Regions from separate parts of the Lysinibacillus sp. S1 genome, predicted to be linked through region 4. Evidence: riboswitches for the same ligand, from Rfam matches in the RefSeq annotation. Region 4 holds a riboswitch; each other region holds the start of a gene.
What was found. A riboswitch is a leader RNA that binds a small molecule or an ion and turns the genes downstream of it on or off. The one in region 4 is predicted to bind cobalamin.
Positions count from the first base shown of each region.

Region 1 (4,216 bases), 160 kb from region 4:
CCATTTAATATAGCAGCCACTACCGCTGCACAAGCACCTGTCCCACATGCCTCTGTTATACCCGAACCTCGTTCCCAAACGCAGCATTTTAATGCCTTCTCATGAACAACCTCTACAAACTCAACATTGCAGCGATAAGGAAATCTCATATCGTTTGCTATAATACCGCCTAATGTTCTTAATGGTGCTTGCTCGATCGCATTCACAAAAACTACGGTATTGGGATTGCCCAAAAACAAAGCTGTTACTAAAAGAGTTTGTTGGGGTAAAGGAAATATTTCATTGATGACAAGCTCATTTGGGTTTCCTAACATCGGAATGTCTTTGCGCAATAAGAGAGGCTTGCCCATATCGACAATCACTTCTATTACACGATTGTCTTGCACCACTACCTGTACCAGCATAATCCCGGATTTCGTTTCAATCGTAATTAGCTCTTGTCGTACAATATGACGTTCAAAAATATACTTAGCAACACAGCGAAGACCGTTACCACAATTTGTCCCCTCAGATCCATCTTTATTAAATACACGCATACCACAGTCAGCAATTTTAGAGGGTTGGATAATAATCAATCCATCTGAGCCAATACCAGTATGGACATTGGCCATTTTTTGAGCCAATTCACAAAAGATATCTTCCTTGTAATCATGTTGGAAAAGATCAAGATAGATATAGCTGTTGCCAATACCATGCATTTTCGTAAAGGCTATTTGCATACAGTCACTCCTTAAAGGTTGTTTTATGTATCTAATAGAAGATGACACTTTTCTATATTTGGCTAAACCCCTTCGTGAACTGTTCAGGAACATATGTAAGATACGGCTTCCCTGTCATTGGATGTATTTGAATATCCGCAAAAACACCAAATACATCTTGCAGCACTGTTGGCGTAAGTACTTCCTCTGGTGTACCATGACAAACTATTCGCCCTTGCTGTAAAACGTAAATTTGATCGCAATACATAGCAGCAATATTCAAATCATGTAAAGCTGCTACTACGGTTAAATGCAAAGTCTGAATTAAATCCATAAGTTGAAGTTGATGTTGAATATCTAAATGATTCGTCGGCTCATCTAATATTAATATCTGTGCTTGTTGAGCGAGTGCCCTTGCAACCATGACACGTTTTTTCTCGCCACCAGAAAGCGAACTAAAGCTTCGTTTCTCTAAATGCGATATGCCCGTTTGCCTAAGAGCCTCTTTAACAATTTGAAAATCTTTCTCTTGATCAAGCTCTAACAGCTTTTTATGTGGGGTTCTTCCCATACTGACTAAATCATGCACAGTGAAATCAAATAATACGGGTGTCTCTTGGCTTACAACAGCCAAATTTTTCGCAATTGCTTTGCTTGATTGCTTTAATATATCTTGCTCATTTAATACTACCGAGCCACTTTCAGGTTTTAGGAGACGATACATATTTTTTAACAATGTTGATTTTCCGCTCCCATTAGGACCAATTAATCCAACAAATTGCTTTTCTTTTATTTGAATACTTACATCATGCAGTATACGCTGATCGTAAATGGAGAATGATACTTTTTTCGCTTCTAATGTCATGGAAGTTAATCTCCTTCACCGAAAGAATAATTGTTACGACGGAGAAGCCAAATGAAAAATGGTCCTCCACAAAAAGCTGTAATAATACCAATTGGCATTTCCTGAGGAGCAATAATAATTCGAGCAAAGGCATCTGCCCACACTAAGAATATTCCACCTATTAAAGCACTGATAGGTATTACGTATTTATAGTTTGAGCCCACAATTAAACGCACAATATGGGGAATAATCAATCCCACAAATCCTATAGAACCACTAACTGCGACAAGCACACCTGTTAATAGAGATACTAGTAGTATTAACTGAATACGGAATTGCTGAAGATTAACGCCTAATGTCACTGCCGCCTCTTCTCCTAGTAATAATAAATTTAAATTGCGATAGTGTAGCCACAGTAGCCCAAATACAATAAAGAATACGAAAGCTGGAATCACAATATTATTCCATTTGGCTCCAGCTAAACTACCTAGCATCCAAAACATAACAGCCTTTAAGGCCCCTTCTTGCTTTGACATCATTAAAATAAAGTTAGAGATAGCCGTTAAGATAAAGGACACAGCCATGCCTGCCAATAGCAAGCGGAAAATAGAGACACGTCCCCCAACACGTGATAAGAAAAAGACAAGTGCAATGGCAAGTAATGAACCAAGGAATGCGGATACTGAAAGAGCGTAAATACCTAAAAATGAAAAGGCTCCTAAAATAATCACAGAAGTAGCTCCGACAGCTGCCCCTGAAGAAATCCCTAGAATATACGGGTCTGCAATAGAATTACGTACTAGTGCCTGAATGGCTGCCCCTGCAATAGCTAACCCCGCTCCTACTATCGCAGCTAGCAAAACACGAGGTGCTCTTATTTGCCAGATGATGATTTCCTGAGAGCGACTCCAATCTTGCTCGATCGAATTTTGTATAAAAGGAATTTTAGAAAGAATGACTTTCCATACATATAACGGTGTAACTGTAACTGAGCCAACRATTACAGCAAAGGTCATTGAAACAATTAATACCATGAAAAGTACGAAGGAAAATAACATAAATTTTTTATTCATCTGTTTTAAACTCCTACTGAATATTGATGAATGAAGCAATAAAAAAAGGTATCCCATGCGAAAATGCGCATAGAAATACCCAAGATTAAACAAAGTCAGAAAAATATCCAGCTATTGTCCGTAATTGCTTGCATCCTCGTGGGCATTACAGGTATTACTAAATGGCAGGTCTCCTGGCTTCGATTCACTATCCTATAATTGCCTTCCCATTCTTAAACAGTGGCAAATCATATTATAGGATTCATCGTTACAGTTGCGGGACAGCGTCGGACTTCCACCGACTTCCCTTTTAAGTGACATTCAAAATGTCACACCAATAGTATTTGAAGTTATAAAATTGTGACGATTCTATCATACATTTTTATAGATAGATAGTCTACTTCAATTTAATTCAGTAATTGCGTTAACTTATACAAATAATAAAGTTGACACAAATGTATTCGTTTTTTACACTAGCAGTAATAACTTATAAAACGAGGTGAAATCATGGCAACTGTTACACAACATAGTCACCATAAGTTAAGAACTGTTGACATTACCTACATTGGATTATTTACAACGCTAATGATGGTGGGTGCTAATATCACTTCCTTTGCACCTTTTATGGTAGTAGGTGGTGTACCCATTACGCTTCAAACCTTCTTTGCAATTTTAGCAGGGCTTATTCTTGGTAGTAGAAAAGGTGCGCTCGCCTGCACAATTTATATGTGCGTAGGATTGGCAGGAGCTCCTGTCTTTGCTCGTTTCGGGGGTGGAATTGGCCAAATTTTAAGCCCTACCTTTGGGTTTATTATTACTTTTATATTTGCGGCATTTGTTGCGGGGTTAATCGTAGAACGAAGCGGAACAAAGAAAAGTTTTATCGTAGCTGCTTTGGTAGCAACGGCTATAAATTATTTGATAGGAACAAATTGGATGTTTTTTGCCTATAAGCTATGGGCAAGTGCGCCAGAGAATTTTTCATATAAGCTCGCTTGGCTTTGGATGATTCCTCCACTACCAAAAGATATTATTTTAGCTATTTTTGCTGGTATCTTCGCCCATAGATTACAAAAAACATTGAAGATCATGCCCATTCAATAGCATATCTCCCCGCCAGACTAGAGAAATGTTTTTCATAGGTTATATCCATCGTTTCTGCATATTTATTTGCTACATTAGGAGCACATAGTGAGGAGGATATCATATGAAATTCAATAAAAGATGGTCAGTCGGACTATTATCAGTAGTCGCTCTAATTAGTTTATCGGCTTGTACAGAGGATCAAACAAAACCTGCGTCCACTTCTAATGAAGCTGCTGAAGAAATGGATCATTCTACAATGAACCATTCAAGTTCTGGCGAAGTACCAGTAACGTTAAAAAAAGCTGAAAATCCGAAATTTCCTATAGGAAGCACAGCCATTATTACAGATGGACATATGGAAGGTATGAAAGGGGCCGAAGCAACAATAGTAGGTGCCTATACTACAACTGCCTATGTTATTTCCTATGAGCCTACATCTGGTGGAAAGCGAATAGAAAAGCATAAGTGGGTAATTCATGAAGAATTAATTGACCCACAAGAAGCACCACTGGCTCCTGGAACAGAAGTAAAAACGG
Region 1 covers NZ_CP173154.1:3,291,683-3,295,898, reverse strand. Annotated here, with positions in the region: gene dapF (diaminopimelate epimerase) at 1-719, opposite strand, end outside; gene ACHZEU_RS16385 (heme ABC transporter ATP-binding protein) at 772-1,563, opposite strand; gene ACHZEU_RS16380 (FecCD family ABC transporter permease) at 1,569-2,615, opposite strand; cobalamin riboswitch at 2,761-2,948, opposite strand; gene ACHZEU_RS16375 (biotin transporter BioY) at 3,102-3,698, shown strand; gene ACHZEU_RS16370 (YdhK family protein) at 3,802-4,216, shown strand, end outside.
Region 1: another riboswitch for cobalamin. It lies ahead of ACHZEU_RS16380 (FecCD family ABC transporter permease); the one in region 4 lies ahead of ACHZEU_RS15625 (hypothetical protein).

Region 2 (4,216 bases), 2.1 Mb from region 4:
ACAGGCAAAGGTTCAATATGAGGGTGATCAGCATATCAAGGAAGTGCTACAGATTTTCCGTTTACTCGAAGCAGAAGAACCGTCCTTGCGTGTGGTCTGGCAGGAAAAATTTCAGGAAATCCATGTGCATATTATGGGTGCCATTCAATTGTAGGTCCTTACAGAGGTATTAATGACGCGTTTTTCATTAGCTGTCTCCTTTGGTGAGCCGCACATTTTATACATCGAAACCATTGCGACGACCGTAACGGTCTATGGTCATTTCGACCCCCTCAAGCATTATGCAGAAGTTCATTTATTAATGGAGCCAAATCCACGTGGAACAGGTAATACCTTCACCAATGCCTGTCATGCCGATCATTTATCTGTAGGCAATCAGCGCCTTGTTGAAAAGCATCTGTTTGAGCGTGACCATCATGGGCTACTGACAGGCTTCCCTGTAACAGATATTCATTTTACACTTCTAACAGGTCGCGGGCACAATGAACATACATCGGGGGGAGATTTCCGTGAAGCCAGTTTCCGTGCCCTGCGTCAGGGGCTGGAGCAGGCACAAAATGTCCTACTTGAACCCTATTATCGCTTTAAAATGAAAGCTTCAAATGACTTTATCGGTCGTATGATGACTGATATTCAGCAAGCAGCTGGCACGTTCGATGACCCGATTTTATCCGAAACGGATGTTATCCTAACAGGTCGTGCACCTGTTGCCACTTTAATGAGCTACAGTACAACCTTTGCCGCCTATACAAATGGGAAAGGTGCACTCACACTCCAATTTGATGGCTATGATGTGTGCCATAATACAGAGGATGTGATTGCACAGATTGGCTACGATAGAAATGCCGACCCTGAGTATAGTTCCTCTAGTATCTTTTGTGCTAAGGGCAAAGGATATTCGGTTCCATGGCAAGAAGCACAGGCAGCCATGCATTGCCTGTAGGATGGGATGAGCCTGCTCGCTTCGGGTATTTCCGCGGGTATTTCTTGCTTGGGCATCAATATATCTCTACCCTGCCATAAGATATTACAAGCCCTCCAAAAAATGGAGGGCTTGTTTTTATAGTGCACCGACAGCTTTCTTTGTTGGATTGTCCAACAAATATGCGGGTTCAACTATTACATAGTCATGCTTGTTCGTAAAATCAATTAGTACCTTACCAGGTTGACTTTTTAATAGTTGTAGATGATCAATTAATTGCAGTAAAAGCTCGTGACCGTTGCCACGTGGATGCCAGTTGAAATGATAATCATTTAACGCTTGCACCGCTTCAATAAATTGGGCATATTCCTGCTGCACAAATGCAATGAGTTTGTCATGATGAGATGCTAAATCATATAAATATGTTTCGTAAAAGCGCATGACARTCGAGCATAATAAGTCATTGACACGAGCGGCACTTAAAACAGGCTTTGGCTCCAATGATAGACGGTCGAGGTTGGGCTTTGCGCGTGTAGAATCAATGCGCGTAATTAAGTGATACGCTTCTCCGTTGACCTCATAGACAATCGGATTGGTCGGCATGTACATCATAAAACTATTCGTCTTTGTTTTTAGTTCATCTGCTATGGCTGCTTTCGCTAAAAGATGACCGTCCACATCCCCATTTTGTATCCAAATAATTTCTTTATTATATAAGATTTGCTCAAAGAAGCGATCATTGCGAATCAGCTTCGTTGCTAATAATTGATCGATCAGTGACTCGACCACCATTCTTGTTTTCGCTTTCTTGGCAACTTCTGTGCGTGGTTGCTTACAAATGTTCAGATCTTCATAAGGCGTTTCCAACGTTGTCGTTACATGAATATTTGTCATACGTGCATCCCCTTTGCGTACATATTTTCAAAACAAAAAGGACTCCCTACTTTTGAGGAAATCCTTCATTTTATCTTCTTTCATCACACAATGCCAAACAAACCCTAAGTATGTGTGAACGAGTTCGATTATGAACCCTTTCATTTACTATGGGCGTTTGACGTACTGTGACGAACAGAGCATTCTGTTTTGTCAACATGCCACCTCCTATTCCTCGTAGGTTTATGGTGTGTACTCGTAACAGGCAGGTATCCTGACTCATGATCATCGCTTCTTTTCTCCTTCCCGTCCAAAGACAGTGGATACTGAAAAGTCGCTCACATTTACAGTTGCGGGACAGTGTCGGATTCGCACCGACTTCCCTTTTAAGCAAATTGCACGCAATTTACACCTATTACTACACGCTATTCAGTTGTCATAGGAATGAGTATAAGCACATTCCTATTAGATTACTAAAATCAATTGTAAAGTAGTGTTTTTCTAAAGTCAAATATCACAATATTTTCCAAACTACTAATAAAGTTATAGCGGGATATAAAAAAGGTGAACTGCGTATTTTTTATCTTTCATTGACTTTATAATAAAAGATAGTGTACTTCTAATAGTGGAAGGATGAAAAATATGAAAACAAGTCAACAATTAGTAACGAGTAATTTAGAGGAAAAAATGAAACTATTTACTCGAGCCGTTTCTGGACAAATTATAGAGGAAGCTCATTTTGTCATAGCCAATACAAATATTCCAACTGATACATTTAATTTGTTAGTAGCGAAATCGCCTATAATTCATAAGGAAAATCATCTTAAACAAAGGATTAATCATTTCATTGTTAATAAACTTCCCTTCAGCACGTGGGTGGATGCCAACTATCTAAGCGATGATTGGCTACAACTGATAAAAGACTGCAATTTACAGGAAGCTGAACGAAATATGATGATGAAGCTTGACCATACACTTCACACAGGTCCACGAATTTCCAATTATCTTACCATCACAGAAGTAAGTAACAAGGAAGAGCTTCTACRATATAAGGAAGTTTTTCTAAGTTTATTTGGAGAAACAGCAGAAAGAGATGCATTAGAAATTTACTTTCATAAATTCTCACAGGAAAAACTAGCATCAAATGCTCGCATGTTTATTGGTTGCATAAAGGAAGTACCTATCGCTACGGGATTATTAATCGACAGTAAACATAGCTATGGGATTTATGATGTGATGACAAAAGATGCGTATAGGGGCAAGGGTTATGGCAGTGAGATGTTTCAATTCCTACTCAGTCAAACAATCGATAAGCAAAAGCCCGTAGTCTTACAGGCATCAGAGGATGGAAAAAATATTTATAAACGCTTCGGGTTTAAAGAAGTCGGAGAAATGATTGTATTTGAATAAGACTTCGCCAATGCGCTGTTATTTACACTTGAAAGTATTTTCGAGCTTACCGTAATCATGAAGCTGATTTAAAATCCGTTACACCGACCCCTTCCTGGCACGACAGAAAAGCCTCGCAAATCTGCGGGCTTTTGGTTGTGCACACGTACTATTAGCACCTTCATTACGTCCCCAAAACATACTGTGCTAAGACGCTTTGCACCTTATAAATATTTGTCGCCTTATTGAAGTTTTTTTGAATCGGTAATGGACTGCCAGACACCCATATTTTAAGCTCTGCATCTAAATCAAATGTTCCAGCTGTCTCTACTGAAAAATGAACGATATTTTTATAGGGAATGGAATGATACTCCGTTTTCTTGCCAGTCACTCCTTGCTTATCAATGAGGATTAATCGTTTATTGGTAAAAATAAACGTGTCTCTAATAATTTTATAGGCGTTTTTGACTGTCTCGTTTGGAATTAATAAATTATGGACCTCCTCCTGTAGTTTTTCTAAATTCACCTCGCTTGCATTGCCGATCAATCCATCAAATAAGCCCACTATCTGTCCCCTTTCACTCTCGTTTATTTAATGTATTACAAAGAAGTGAGAGCTACGACAGGAAATGGTGGTATTATTTAGCCTATAGAGGGGATGAGTGGTTGCGAATAATGATAGTTGCCTTAGTGTCTCTACTAGCCGTTGTTTTACTAGGATGTAATGAAAAACCAGATGATGAATTAGCTAAGGTCAGCATTTCTATTGGTGCTAAATTTAACAAGGTGAACACTGATTTTTTTAAAGAATATACGGATGAAGAATCACTTACACTATTCCAACAAGCCATTGCAACAACAGTCAAAAACGAGGGTGTTGTCAATATGGCTTCGCCAGAATATGATGTACAAATAGTGGACAAGGCAGGAAACAAATATGGCTATCATCTTTGGTTAGGTGATAAAGGGCAAAACAGTAGTTTGATGCATGTCGAGGATACGCATACGATCTACACAATATCTGAGGAGTTC
Region 2 covers NZ_CP173154.1:524,614-528,829, forward strand. Annotated here, with positions in the region: partial or broken gene ACHZEU_RS02675 (GTP-binding protein) at 1-943, shown strand, start outside; gene ACHZEU_RS02680 (hypothetical protein) at 1,061-1,816, opposite strand; cobalamin riboswitch at 2,042-2,226, opposite strand; gene ACHZEU_RS02685 (GNAT family N-acetyltransferase) at 2,438-3,205, shown strand; gene ACHZEU_RS02690 (PH domain-containing protein) at 3,369-3,749, opposite strand; gene ACHZEU_RS02695 (hypothetical protein) at 3,860-4,216, shown strand, end outside.
Region 2: another riboswitch for cobalamin. It lies ahead of ACHZEU_RS02680 (hypothetical protein); the one in region 4 lies ahead of ACHZEU_RS15625 (hypothetical protein).

Region 3 (4,216 bases), 1.6 Mb from region 4:
TAGATTCTGTTACGTAAAAAGTCTTTTAACTTTTAATAAAGTTTATTTATTGATAGAAGGGGTGAAAGGGATGGCTTGGGAGGTTTTTAGTATTATAGGAACAATTGCCTTTGCTATTTCTGGGGCAATTATTGCCATGGAAGAAGAATACGATTTATTCGGTGTATATATACTTGGTATTGTGACTGCTTTTGGTGGAGGAGCTATTCGAAATTTACTCATTGGACTACCTGTCACAACGCTTTGGGGACAGGATATGATGTTTCAAATAGCGCTTGCTGCGATTACGATATTCTTTATTTTTCCGCATCATCTGATTCAACATTGGCATCGTTGGGGTAACTTCACAGATGCGATTGGCTTATCAGCATTCGCTATTCAAGGCGCACTCTATGCTGTCAAGCTTGATATGCCAGTGAGCGCAGTCATTGTAGCTGCTGTTTTGACAGGTTCAGGTGGTGGTATTGTACGAGATTTATTAGCTAGAAGAAAACCATTAGTTCTCCGTGATGAAGTTTATGGTGTTTGGGCAGCTCTTGCTGGACTGCTAATCGGATTCGAGGTTTTTACAGGGGACATATTCCTTTATATTTTATTCGCAGTGATTACAGCTTTACGTATTCTTTCCTATATGATGAAGTGGCGCTTGCCATTACGAAAGTTAAATCGTGCATAACCATTCAGCCAATGACCAAAAATTAAGTCATTGGCTGTTTTATTGTTTAAGCTAATGTTTCATTCCTTATTTGATTAAAAAAGAGACATTTAACTTACCTTTTTAACAACTGCATTGATTCTTCTAAAGTCACCATGTTTTTCATCATCGAGCAAGCTGCATCTAAAAGAGGAAAGGCTAAGGCTGCTCCAGAACCTTCGCCTAAACGCATATTCATATGCAACATCGGTTCAATGCCCAGTAAGGCAGCGGCAATTTTTGCCCCTGGTTCCTCTGAAGCATGGGAAGGAATGATATAATCGATTACTTTTGGTTCGAGCTTATAAGCAATGAGGGCGGCTATAGTCGAAATAAATCCATCAATGACAACGGGTTTACGATGGGCAGCAGCGCCAAGAATAATACCTGTCATCGCCCCTATCTCTAACCCTCCAACCTTAGCCAGAACATCAATAACATCACTTGGATTAGGCTTATTTAAGGTAATTGCTTTTTCAATAACTGCCGCTTTATAGGCAATGCCTCCTTGGCCTACTCCTGCACCAAACCCCGTTACTTCGATAGGGTTGCATCCCGTCAAAACAGCTAATATCGCAGCACTTGGTGTTGTATTGCCGATGCCCATTTCTCCAGTCCCAAGTACATCAGCACCTTTTATGATTTCCTCAGTGGCCACACGGATTCCTACTTCTATCGATTGAATGGCTTCTTGTTTGGCCATAGCTGGACCGTGTGCCATGTTATCGGTACCGTATTTAATTTTATGAATAATGACACCTGCATCAAGTGAAATATCTTCTTTTACTCCCACATCTACTGTGACCACCTTTGCATTGGTAATCCCCGCAATCGCACAAACGCCTGTACCCCCCTTAGGAAAATTTAATGTTTGAAAGACCGTAACATCTTGTGGATTCGTGGTTACACCTTCCTCGCAAACACCATGATCTGCAGCACAGACAATCATCACCTTTTTGTCGACCGTCGGATATAATTGTCCTGTTATACCAGAGAGCTGTACGGCAATTGATTCTAGTTTACCCAAGCTACCCGGGGGCTTACAAAGCGCATCAATCCGCATTCTAGCTTGCTCCATACTTTTCATATCAACCCCTTGAATGTTTTGAATCGTGTCTTGTAATAATTGCATGATTATTTCTCCTCTCGTTCTCATTAAGACAAAATAAAAAGTCTGTAGTTTATTGTCATGACAAATAAACTACAGACTTTTCCATCATCTATATCTTCTAAAGCATGTAGGCAGGTCTCCTGGCTCAAGTTCAACACCTCATAGTACCTTCCCAGCTTTTCGCTAGTGGCATACACTATGAAACTCCCTTATACAGTGGCGGGTCCGCTAAAGCTTTTCACTTTATTCCCTATTCTCCCTAGTGGGCACCTATTGCTTTTATGTAATTATGTTAAATCTACTTTACAACTTTTTTAGTGTCAAGAGGAAAAAATTTTTTGAGTGTTAACTTAGTACATACTCCAATTCCCAATATAAGCTTATCAATAGCCTGTGAATCTTTCACTTGATTCCTAGTCTTCCTTAATTATTGCTTTTAAAGATTTCTCTATGCCTAACACTCAGCTTGTACAAGAACTAATTACTAAATCAATTGTCTTAACAAATAAACTACAGACTTTTCCATCATCTCTACCTTCCGTAGCATATGTTTTGCCAATTCACTGAGTAATGTTGAACATAAAAGTTGAAAACCTTAATAATCTGTTCAATGTAAACATAAATTATTTCTAAAAATTCAGTATTCAGTTGATTAAAATTAGGGTAAGTATCAAATAGTAAAACGATGAAAAGTTAGGAGTAGATACGATGAATGCAAAAGAATTAAGAAACGCTATTGCTGAAACCTGTGAAACGCACGATAGCCTCTATGCCAAACTCGTAAAACCGATCAATCAGTTATTAATCAATATCGACGCTTCGATCAGCGAAGAGACAGCAAATAAAATACTAGAAAATTTAAAATTATTTCATAGTGGTGATAAATACATTACGGAGTGTCATTTCGAGGAGAGTCAAAATTTCTTGAAAGATGGCATTGAGCTTCTCCAAAAAGGGGATTTGGCGAATGGAGCACTACAAATTTATGGAGCTGGTCTAAACTTTGCTAGTTATGCTTCAAAAGTGCAGGGACAAAAAAATGTTAATATCTACAAAAACTTTGAAGAGAATTTTAATTTTATCATGGACGCCGTGAAAAAATAATCATGAAAAAAGAAAGAGTATATGCTCTTTCTTTTTTTCATGATTTATTTAAATTCTAATTCTCCATCATAAGCCAGCATGCCGCCTTCAAGGTTTGTTACATCAAATCCTTGTGCCTCTAAGTAAGCACACGCATTGGCAGAACGAGCTCCAGCCTTACATACAATAATATATGGCTTTTCTACATCTAATTCCTCTAAACGTTCAGGGATAGTTCCGAGTGCAATATGTTTAGCACCTGGGATCATGCCATGTGCTACTTCATCCTCTTCACGAACATCGATAATATATAGGTCCTCATTTGCATCTAACAGATCTAATAATTGTGTTGTTTCCATTGTTTTCATAAACTTTGTCCTCCAAAATATCAAATTCCACTATCATTATAGCTTGTAGCAAAAAAAACAGCCAGTGTGAGAACACTAACTGTTTAACATACTTATTATACTTCTGTCTCTAAAAACTCTATTTGTTTTGCTGGTACGAATGTAGAAATGGCGTGCTTGTAGATTAGGTGCTGCTTATTTTCAGCATCAAGTAGTAATACTGTAAAATTATCATATGATTTCACAGTCCCTTTTAACTGAAATCCGTTTAACAGAAATACAGTTACAAAAACACTGTTTTTACGTAGTTGGTTCAAGAACGTATCTTGCAAATTGATTGATTTCATCAAATAGCCTCCCTACTAACTTTCTACCTCTTCATTCCTATAGTAGCATGTTCTACCAATTTATCAATTAGTAATTTTTAGAAATTCTTCTTTATTCTTATAATCGATCATCCGGCGTAATAAAATGGACATCCATTTTATTACGGAAATAAGTAAGCTGTCTTTTTGCATAGCGACGGGAATTTTGTGTTAAGCTATCAATGGCTTCCTCTAGGGTACATTTGCCATCTAAATAATCATATAATTCTTTATATCCGATGGCTTGTATAGACTGCACACCACGGATATTTTGCTGCCATAGTCCCTTCACCTCTTGCAGAAGACCATTTTCCATCATTAAATCAACACGACGATTAATACGGTCATATAGCACGTCACGGGACATGTTTTGACCTAACCCTAAAATAACATGATTGTAAAGGGGTACTTCCCCTCGATTTTGTGCTTCAGCTGCTTTTGATACACCGCTTAATTCCAGCATTTCTAATGCACGAATAACACGACGTGTATTGTTTGGATGGATTGTCTCCGCTGTTTGAGGGTCTAGTTGTTTTAGTTTGTCATGCATTGCCTCAGGGCCAAGCCTTGCTAATTCCTCATAGTAGGCTTTTCGTGCTTCTTCATCTACTTTTTC
Region 3 covers NZ_CP173154.1:1,486,067-1,490,282, forward strand. Annotated here, with positions in the region: gene ACHZEU_RS07840 (trimeric intracellular cation channel family protein) at 71-676, shown strand; gene cobT (nicotinate-nucleotide--dimethylbenzimidazole phosphoribosyltransferase) at 771-1,826, opposite strand; cobalamin riboswitch at 1,918-2,094, opposite strand; gene ACHZEU_RS07850 (hypothetical protein) at 2,514-2,909, shown strand; gene ACHZEU_RS07855 (rhodanese-like domain-containing protein) at 2,954-3,256, opposite strand; gene hfq (RNA chaperone Hfq) at 3,352-3,582, opposite strand; gene miaA (tRNA (adenosine(37)-N6)-dimethylallyltransferase MiaA) at 3,680-4,216, opposite strand, start outside.
Region 3: another riboswitch for cobalamin. It lies ahead of cobT (nicotinate-nucleotide--dimethylbenzimidazole phosphoribosyltransferase); the one in region 4 lies ahead of ACHZEU_RS15625 (hypothetical protein).

Region 4 (4,216 bases):
CGATAATCAAAAATGGTCTTAATCCCTAACGTTTCAAATAGCTCTTTATCCGACAGTGTCATTTTTCCAAGGGCAGCTGAGCGGTAAAATAAACCGTTCTTTACCCTACGCCCATCTTTTGTTTTATATCCACCCATGTCTCGGAAATTATAGACTGCTTCAAATGGAATTACCTTTGTCTCTAATTGCTCCAATCACTACACCTCCTAAGATTATCAAGCATACTTACTTTTATTTTAAAGAACAAACTACATTAATTCCAATTTTCACGCTAGGTAATAATTTAAACCACATAAAAAATGCTAGCTGAATAGCTGACAGCTAGCATGGAAACATTTCTTATTTAAATAACTCTGGGTACACAGCCTTCGCTACTAATTCTACAGCTTCACCAATACGCGGACCAGGTCGATTAGAGATATCTGTATCAATGGACAATACCGCTTTGTTTTGAATAGCTTTCACAGTATTCCAACCATCTCGTCCAAGAATTTCTCCTATTGGATCTTCTGTATAGTTTACTGTTGTTAAAATAACATCTGGATTTTTCGCAATAACATCTTCCTCATTCACTTTTGCCCAGCTATTCAAGTCAGAAAAAACATTATTAACATTAGCTGCATCTAATATTTCTTGCTGGAAAGTGCTAGAGCCTGCTGTATATATGTCTGGCTTAGGGCTAACCTCTAAATAAACATTTTTCGGCGTTTTTACATCCTTCACCTTCGTTTGTACTTCAGCAATTTTCGCTTTAATCTCTTCGTTTAATTTATTTCCTTTATCAGGAACATCCATCACAGCAGCAATTTGTTCGATATCTCCATAAACATCGTCGAAAGTAGTCGCAGATTGAATAACAAACACTTTAATTCCTGCGTCCTCAAGCGGCTTTAGGGCATCCTTATCACCGATTGTATAAGCAATGACAACATCTGGCTTTAACGCTAAAATTCTTTCACTGTTAAAGTTCATAGTATCCGAGACACGTTCAATTTTTTGTGCTTCCTCTGGGTAAGTATCGTACTCAGTTGCTCCTACAATTTTATTGCCAACACCTAAAGCAAACAAAATTTCAGTATTACTTGGTTGTAAAGATACAACTGTTTTTGGTACTTCATTAAACTCTATTTCCACTCCACGGTCATCTGTCACTTTATAGCTTGTTTTCTCTGCTTGTTGTGTATCTTGCGAAGCATCTTTATTTTTTGTATCTTCAGCAGTGCCACAGCCTGCTAATACCAGTGCAAGTAAGAGCACTGATAGCCATTGGAAATTAAATACTTTTTTCATTGTTATTCTCCTTTTTCTTTTTCATTGGGTAGGATTTACTAATAAACGGTATTTCCGCTATTCCAGCTTGCTGATTCATAAAAACAGCCATGACAAAACATACATTAGCTAATAAACCAAGGTAATCGAAAAGAATAGCTGGAACCTCTCGTTCTTCTGATACTTTGTGTAAAGTACGATATGATTTTTTTGCCTCACTGCGACAAAGATGTAAGGCTGCAGCAGCCTCTGTTCCTTGAGGTAAAACAAAACTTTGAATCTCTTCCTTCACATGGCGAACGTAAAAATCATAACGTTCACTTAACCAAGATAAATCCTCTTCAGTTACTGCTAATTTCCCACGTACTGAGCCATTCACATGATAAGCCATAGGTAACATAAGCAATAAATCCTCAGCAACAACTTGAACATCCTCTTTTTTTACCGCAGCTAATGCAACTCCTAGATGTGTTGTCAGGCTATCTGTTCGAATTTCAAAATCGACCGTTGAAGCTTTCTCACGCATAAATGGATAACAAGAATAACGGGCATCTTTTTTCACTTGCTTCCCCCCTATTTTCTATAATGAAAAATTCTTATTTGAAAGGCATAAAAAAGTCGCTCCTTTTTGCAAAGGAACGACAAAAATAACATAATGAGCCATCAAACTAGACAAAGCCTATGTATTTGCCGTATATCCTCCTAGCTTCCGAGAAGTTTTTATACGTTCAAATAAAGGTCGGTCTCCTGGCTTGTACAGTTCGTCACATGAAACGAATGTGTTATAAAGGACCTTCCCATCTTCTTTGAGACAGTGGTAAATCTTTATAATGGCTGCACTTACAGTTGCGGAAACAGCTCCGGTTTTTCACCGGATTCCCGATTATGCTAATTCGCACCTTTATTCTGCAAGAATATTTCATVTGTAAAGCAGTTTATCATATATGCTTCAGAAAAAATAGCTGTGCTCAGTTTTAAAATATAGCATTATTTCTACTTGAAGAGAAAACCCTAACTAATTTTTACATTATTAAGAAATTTACTATAATAGTGTTTCAATTGCTTTTTCAATATCGAGCTGTGAATCTGTTGGTTCAAAGCGTGCGACGGACTTACCATTAGCATCTACTAGAAATTTTGTAAAGTTCCAGCGAATATTACGACCATCTAAAAAGCTTGGGGCAAGTTGAACAATTGCTTCTGCCAACATTTTCTCCTGCATACTTGCCTTCCCAAACTCTCGGTAATCCACTTCATGCTTTAAATAATTAAAGAGTGGATGGGTAGCCTCTCCATTTACCTGTACAAGCTCAAAAATCGGGAATGTGACCCCATAGTTTACCTTGCATAGATGCTTAGTTTCCTCCCCATCTTCAGGATTTTGATGGCCAAATTGATCACAAGGGAATCCAAGAACTACAAAATTCTCTTTTCCATATTTATCATACATTTTCTGTAAGTCTTCAAATTGATATGTAAATCGGCATTGGTTTGCCGTGTTAACAATTAACATTGTTTTTCCACGATATGTTTCCATCGATAAAATTTCGCCATTAGGCTTCCGAACTAGATAATTATAAATGCTCATGCATAATCCCCTTTTTTCATTCATTATAGTTGACTATTCTATCGTTCATCAAAGAATTTGCACAAAAAAACACCACCTCGCTACTTTGAACGGATGGCTGACTTATACTTCTTTTTATATTTAGCATCTTGTTCTTCATTAATTAAACGATGGGCAATATCTAATAATTTCGAGTCATTTGTTTGATCATATAACTTTTTAAATGACATAATAATATCCTGACGAATAAGAGATGGCTGTTTTTCATCTATACATGTTTGAAATCTTTTAGCTAGATACGATACAACCAAATCTCTTTGTACTGGACCCGCCTGTCCAATTTTCCAAATTGCTTGTAATGCATGCCTTGCCGTAGCAGATTGTTCATCGTAAGTCACAGCCCAAATCTTTAAAAAATCCTCCAAGACCCTTTCTTCTGGATCACTTTTTGCAGCTAAAGCGCATAAAATTTGTGCAGCACGTGCACGAGAATAACCATTATTGTATGTAAGTGCTTTTATTAGCTGTTCCCAAACTGCATATGTCCAATCTACGGGTTCCTGCATAATTTTCATTAATTCCTCGTAAGATTCATATTGAATATCGCGATCATGCTCTGTTAGATTACTAAAAAGTTGCAAAATCTCTTTTTCCATAATTCATCCCTACCTTTATTGTTTCAGAACGTAATAAAATTTGATTTATGGTACACTTAACTTAATTTTTTTCGCAAAGAAGGTGAGTTTATGAATAAATTTAATGCTAGGAAATTGATTTTTCGGTTGATTGTGATAATATCACTACTTTTAGCTGTCTATTTTGTTATCCCAGTGTCCATGCCTTTAATACTTGCTGGGATTAGTGCATTTTTCTTAGAACCAATTGTCATGTTCTTTAAACGGAAATGGAAAATGTCACGGAAAATAGCAGTTGCTTTTATTTACATAGTGAGTGTTATTGTTATATCTATTATTTGTTATCTTTCTATTACACAAATAATGACACAAATAATTTTACTATCTAAGCAAGCTCCCTATTATATTTCCAAGCTATCAGATATGTGGCTTCATATGCAAGAAAATYTTTCTAAATACACAGAAGACTTTCCACCTGAAGTAAGTGCTTCGCTTCAAAAAACCACTATGGATTTCATAAAGAAAGTCGAAGAATCCTTTTTAAGCTTCTTTAATTATAGCAAAGTTTCTGCCTTCTTTTCAGAGATACCCAGCCTATTTATCAGTCTTCTCGTTTATATGATTGCGCTATTCCTATTTATGCTTGATTTGCCTAAGTTAAAGCAAATCACTTATAAATATTTAAAGCCCAATACAGCAAAGAAGATAAAAATTATTTTAAATCGCTTAAAAGATGCAACATTTG
Region 4 covers NZ_CP173154.1:3,134,177-3,138,392, reverse strand. Annotated here, with positions in the region: gene ACHZEU_RS15635 (tyrosine-protein phosphatase) at 1-194, opposite strand, end outside; gene ACHZEU_RS15630 (ABC transporter substrate-binding protein) at 340-1,290, opposite strand; gene ACHZEU_RS15625 (hypothetical protein) at 1,274-1,831, opposite strand; cobalamin riboswitch at 1,989-2,187, opposite strand; gene ACHZEU_RS15620 (glutathione peroxidase) at 2,312-2,857, opposite strand; gene ACHZEU_RS15615 (hypothetical protein) at 2,938-3,492, opposite strand; gene ytvI (sporulation integral membrane protein YtvI) at 3,583-4,216, shown strand, end outside.